2 regions of the Microcoleus sp. OTE_8_concoct_300 genome follow, and region 2 is predicted to be linked to the other one. Evidence: riboswitches for the same ligand, from Rfam matches in the RefSeq annotation. Region 2 holds a riboswitch; the other holds the start of a gene.
The links. A riboswitch is a leader RNA that binds a small molecule or an ion and turns the genes downstream of it on or off. The one in region 2 is predicted to bind cobalamin.
Positions count from the first base shown of each region.

Region 1: another riboswitch for cobalamin. It lies ahead of ACUVJL_RS03525 (DUF1636 family protein); the one in region 2 lies ahead of ACUVJL_RS35715 (energy-coupling factor ABC transporter permease).

Region 1 covers NZ_JANMZH010000068.1:14,558-17,670, forward strand. Annotated here, with positions in the region: gene ACUVJL_RS03520 (DNA-directed RNA polymerase subunit alpha C-terminal domain-containing protein) at 1-978, shown strand, start outside; cobalamin riboswitch at 1,107-1,253, shown strand; gene ACUVJL_RS03525 (DUF1636 family protein) at 1,276-1,686, shown strand; gene cobW (cobalamin biosynthesis protein CobW) at 2,051-3,079, shown strand.
Region 2 covers NZ_JANMZH010000798.1:14,841-17,953, reverse strand. Annotated here, with positions in the region: gene cbiQ (cobalt ECF transporter T component CbiQ) at 152-952, opposite strand; gene ACUVJL_RS35720 (energy-coupling factor ABC transporter substrate-binding protein) at 949-1,281, opposite strand; gene ACUVJL_RS35715 (energy-coupling factor ABC transporter permease) at 1,285-2,004, opposite strand; cobalamin riboswitch at 2,066-2,212, opposite strand; gene ACUVJL_RS35710 (Uma2 family endonuclease) at 2,446-3,113, shown strand, end outside.

The sequences.
Region 1 (3,113 bases), on a different contig from region 2:
ATATCGTGTAAAGCTGCTATTTACCCTGGAGTTACTAATTTTGGAACAAGGTTTGATGTATATAATGATGCTACGGTGATCGATATTTCAAGGAATGATGAACTAGAAGATTATAATACCAACTTTGCCGAGATAATTAGAAAAAGGTTTTCTCAGCGACTACCTGAAGAGTCTTTCTCTGGTCAATTTGCTTTAGAAAATGTTGCGGGGTTTATGGGAAGGGCTGTACTTGGAAACATGAGGGGATTTATATTTGCATGGAATAATCTGTCTGACAACTGTAAAACACGTAAGATCAATTACGCCAATATCACAAAGACGCTGATATACCTTGCCCGTAACTACTATTGGCCCTTGATTGAAGAGCTTAAGCCAAAACTTGGTATGTATGCACTAATGATCGATCCTGCAACCGACATTGCAGAATTAATATTTCAGGATGCTGGTAAGCAAAATAAGCAGAATGTACTTATTTTAAGAGAAATTGCACAACGTCTATCAAAGCCGTTAGAACTACTTGAATATACTGGATTTATTTCAATTCGAGATGTTTCACGGGCAATGAAATCTAGGGGACGAGGAACAAGATATAGCTTGAATCTATGCACATTGTTGGAGAAAACTCGTGGCGCTAGGGTCACAAATGAAATTTATACTAGGTGGTTAAATGAAAAAAATGAGAGAAATGAGCCTTTAGAATTACACAAAACAAGTGAGTTGTTTAAAATTCAATTGCCTGAATTACCTGAGCATGGTGAAATGCTAATATTAAAGGAAGATATTAGCAAATTAAAAAAATCTCACGTATATCCTTATGGACTTACGGAGCGCAAAATTGATATATTGAAAGCTGCTGGATACCGCACAGTGTCTGAATTGGTAGAAGCCAGCGACGAGTCTTTGTTAAAGCTTAAAGAGATAGGTATGGAAAACTTAAAGCGAATCCGCAGTACAGTTGCTCAAGCGATCTGGATGTAACCAAAAGCTAATACCAGTTCCCTAAAAAGGACTTTAGTGCTTACTACAAAAGTTTCTTTTATACTGCTAGATCTTAAAAAGCCCTCCTACCAACATAACTTTTTTCCAAAAAGGCGGCAAGTGCGGTATGATGTGATTTCGCGATCGGTTCTAGCGGGGAGCAGCCGTTAGAGGAAACGGGGAAAGTTCGGTGCAAGTCCGGCGCTGTCCCGCAACTGTAATGAAACCGTTGTGGTTTCTCAAGTCAGAATGCCCGCCGATATCTAACTCACTTTTGAACGCATCTGCGAGGTACGGATGATGGATGGAATTAACACGGCTGTACGCACAAAGCACAGTCTATTTGTTTGCACTGCTTGCGCTAGTGTTTGGAAAAACGGCAAGCGCGAAGGCCAAAGCGGCGGTCAACAATTCATGGAAAATTTGTCGCAACTCGCTAAAGATTGGGAGTTTTCCGATCAATTTGAGATTCAAGAGGTTGAGTGCATGAGTGCTTGCAGTCACTCTTGTGCGGTGTGTTTTGCTGCTGTTGGAAAGTATACTTATCTGTTTGGTGATTTACCAGCAAATGAGTCGGAAAGTGTCGAGGCTGTACTCGAATGCGCGGGTCAATACTATGCTAAACCAGACGGTTTGTTGCCTTGGTCTGAGCGTCCTCAAGCTCTGAAAAAAGGCGTTTTAGCAAAGATTCCACCATTACCAAATTAGATAGGTTTGTAGTAAGGAATGTAGTTTTCTTGTTCCCAGGCAGAGCCTGGTAACGCATACCCAGAGGCTCTGCCTCGTATTAAAAGCGCTCCTTTATTCCAGCGAGGCAGAGCCTCTAGATTAGCATTCCCAGGCAGAGCTTGGGAACGAGAGAACATATCCCATCACCAAATAAGCACAAAGTTATCAATGCAGAAAATTCCTGTTACTGTCATCAAAAGCGCTCCTTTATTCCAGCGAGGCAGAGCCTCGTATTAAAAGCGCTCCTTTATTCCAGCGAGGCAGAGCCTCTAGATTAGCATTCCCAGGCTCTGCCTGGGAACGAGAGAACATATTCCATCACCAAATAAGCACAAAATTATCAATGCACAAAATTCCTGTTACTGTCATCACTGGTTTTCTCGGTAGCGGCAAAACTACCTTAATTCGCCACTTATTGCAAAATAATCAAGGTCGCCGCATTGCTGTTCTGGTTAACGAATTTGGCGAAATTGGTATTGACGGAGAACTGCTGCGCGATTGCCAAGTTTGCGACGAAGAAGAAAATGTTAGCAGCAATATTGTTGAACTAACAAATGGTTGTCTTTGCTGCACTGTTCAAGAGGAATTCTTGCCGACTATGCAGGAATTGTTGAAGCGCAGAGAACAAATTGATTGTATCTTAATTGAGACTTCGGGCCTCGCACTTCCTAAACCTTTAATTCAAGCTTTTCGCTGGCCGGAAATTCGCACGGGTGCTACTGTGGACGGTGTTGTTGCTGTTGTCGATTGCGAAGCTATTGCTAGCGGTTCTTTTGTCGGTGATATCGATGCTTTGATGGCACAGCGACAGGCTGATTCTAGTTTAGATCACGAAACTCCGATCGAGGAATTGTTTGAAGACCAGTTAGCCTGTGCCGATATGGTACTTTTAACGAAGGTCGATCGCGTAGATGCTGAAACTCACCAGAAAGTGCAAAGCTGGTTGCAACAAGAGTTGCGTCCAAGTGTGAAAATTGTTCCTTGCAAAGGTGGCGAAATTAACCCTGATGTGCTATTAGGATTTAATGCGGCGGTTGAGGATGATTTGGAGTCTCGCCCGAGTCACCACGATGCTGAGGAGGAACACGAACACGATGATGATATTAACTCGACTTACTTTATTGCCGATCGCGAATTTGAACCTGAAGCTTTGGTGAAAAAACTGCAATCCTTGATGCAGCAGGAGGAAATCTATCGGATTAAAGGGTTTGTGGCGGTTCCCAAGAAACCGATGAGGATGGTGTTGCAAGGTGTGGGCTCGCGCATAGAATATTTCTACGATCGCCCTTGGCAACCTTCCGAACTCCGCCAAACCAAATTAGTGCTGATCGGTCGGGAACTCGACTCTGCTAAGATACAGTCATTCTTGTAGTTGAATGCGGGCGATCGCTTTTTTTAAGAAAGGG
Region 2 (3,113 bases):
CATTAATTATGTTCATAAAAGTCATATATTAAGTCCGGCAGCCCGGCAGAAAATTTGACTGGTTCCTAGGCTATGCCTGGGAACCGATTTCCAGAGGCTCTGCCTCGGGTGGCGAAGGGTAAATGGGAGGCAGAGCCTGCGAACGAGTAATTTAATGTTGAAATAGCACGTTTAACAAAGTTAAAACTGTACACCCAAACAAAGCTTCAAATATATATCTTCGCGAAGGTTTGTAAGGGTAAGAATTCCAAACTCGCAGTTTTCCATTAAAGCCGCGCGACGCTAAGCTCAAGGAAACTTGACGGTAGTTTTCCAAAGTTCGCTGAAGCAATTGCCCGATTAAAATGCTTAAACTGTGCATTCCCCGCTTCCATGTGCGGTAGCCGCAGCGCGAGTTTTGGGCTATCCAAAGTTCATCGGCGATCGCCAATAAGCTAAAAATAAACCGATACATTAGTAATAGCAGTTCTGTGACCAACTCTGGGCAGCGTAATTGTCTGAGAATTTGCAAGATTTCGGTAAATGGAACCGTCAAGAGGATGAAATACATACAACTTGTCGATGCGAAGGCGCGGGCTAATAGCAGACTCACTTGGTATATTCCGGTGCGGCTCACATACAGATAAAAAGTGCCGATGCTAATGCCCCAACCTTGCCAAATATCCCACTGAATTTCCTGGATTTGACTTAACTCAACCGCACCCATCGCCAAAGCAGGCAAACTTGTCAGCAAAAACATCAACGGTAGCGACAGCAACCGCAAATACAGTTTCCCCGGAATACCCGCATAGACGACGATCCAGACGGCCAACCACAGGGCGATCGACAATTCGACCATCGCCCCAGAAACTAGAGACAGAATTAAAAGGGCGATCGCAAAGGATAACTTGTGAGATGGCGGCAACCCCCGCAAGCGATTTGTATAAGCCAGACTATCAATCTGATGGTTCATTCCGACGACTTACGATCAGACTGCTGCCGAGATTGCGATCGGCCTTTATACAACCCAATGACGTACCCAACTACGCCAGCCCCCATCGCCGCTTGAGACGCAAACAATAGACTTGAAATTTCGCTGCTAGCCGGCTCAAACAAGTGATTGAACCAAGGTTTATAACCCGGTTGAATTTCCGTAATTGCTTTCTTAGCTTGGTCATCGGAACCGCCGTATTTACCCCGCACAAAAACGAGAGGAAACGCTGCCAGAACAATCACAGCGCCAGCCAAAAGCCAATTTTGCCGCGAAGTAGATTGGTGATTCTTTGTAGGTTTTTGACTCACGGCTTATGACTCCTGTCTCAATAATTTCAAAGTTTCCAACTCCTGCTTCCCGTAAGAATGCAGCCAATTCCAGACCAATAGAGTCAGCAATCCCTCACTAATAGCCAGAGGTACTTGAGTGATAGCAAAGATGCCAGCAAACTTGAGAAACGAAGCCATAAAACCGCCACTTGCTGCCGGAAAAGCTAATGCTAATTGAATCGAAGTCGTCACATAAGTCAGTAAATCAGCCACAGCCGCCGCACAAAAAATTGCTGCCCGCTGGCTACCAGTTCGCAACAGCAATCGATAGAGAAAATACGCAGCGAAAGGGCCGACAATCGCCATCGAAAACATATTCGCGCCCAGCGTTGTCAAGCCACCATGCGCTAACAGTAACGTTTGAAACAACAAAACTAAAGCCCCCAGTACAGCCATCACCGAAGGGCCGAACAAAATTGCACCCAAACCGGTACCCGTAGGGTGAGAACAACTGCCCGTTACCGAAGGAATTTTTAAAGCAGAAAGCACAAAAGTAAACGCACCCGCCAAAGCAAGCAATAGTTTAAGTTCCGGGTGTTCCTTTGTAATGCGAGTAATCGATCGCAACCCAAAGGCAAAAAAAGGCAACGCCACAATCCACCAAAACGCCGCCCATTGCACCGGCAAAAAACCTTCCGAAATGTGCATAGCTGCGGCGGGCGTTGCCGATCCCAGGACAATATAACAACTCAAGCCAGCCATCAATCCCAAGCTGACCAATTTCCGATTTCTGGTCTTCACGCTGAACCTCGCAGATGAGACTATGTAAACTAACACATCGGCGGGCATCCTGACTCAGAAAGCGACAAAACTCTCATTACAGTTGCGGGACAGCGCCGGACTTGCACCGAACTTTCCCCCTTTCCTCTAACGGCTGCTCCCCATTAGAACCGACTGGTTAGACATAGTTTAGTCGATCGCGTAAATCTCAGCAAATATTTTACAAAAATTCATTCAGATAAACTCAGTCGATATTACCTATCTTCTTCCTTCTATTCTTTCTCTTCCTTCGCGTCCTTCGCGCCTTCGCGGTTCGTTAAATAAATATTCTTTTAGTATTTATAAAGTAGTTTGTAGCCAGATAAACAACTATCGCCCAACCACTAAACGCTATAATATGAGTGAGTTTTGAGGAAAGCCGCAATGTTACAGTACAACTTGCCGAGGAACTTGCCCTCCGCCGATGAACTACCAGACTCGGATGAAACGCCTGTGGATAACGAACTGCAAGAACTAATACCAGGGTTGTTAAAAGCAATATTGCTCATACTTTGGGCAGAACGCATGGACTGGTTTTTTGGCATAGATATGGGTATTTATCATCACCCTGACGAACCGCCCATTGTCCCAGATGCTTTCTTAAGTTTAGGAGTAGAACGATTTTACGACGAAGAATTGCGCCCCAGTTACGTGCTGTGGGATGAAAATGTTCTGCCTACTTTTGTGCTAGAAGTTGTTTCCCCAACTTATCGCAAGGAATACAGCACAAAATTGGAGACTTATCAAGCTTTAGGCGTACTTTATTACGTCATTTATTCTTCCCGCCGCCGTCGTAAACCTCATTTGGAAGTACACAAGTTAGTCAATGGGAAGTACGAGTTACAGCCAGGACATCCAGTTTGGATGCCAGAAATTGGTTTGGGAATTGGTTGTGAAAGGGGCAATTATTCTGGGGTGACAAGGGAGTGGTTGTATTGGTATGATGCCGATGGAAAACGTTATCTGACTCCTGAAGAACAGGTGAAAGAATCAGCGCAGCGCGCCCAACAGGAATCGCAGCGCGCCGATCGATTGGCCCAACGTTCCGATCG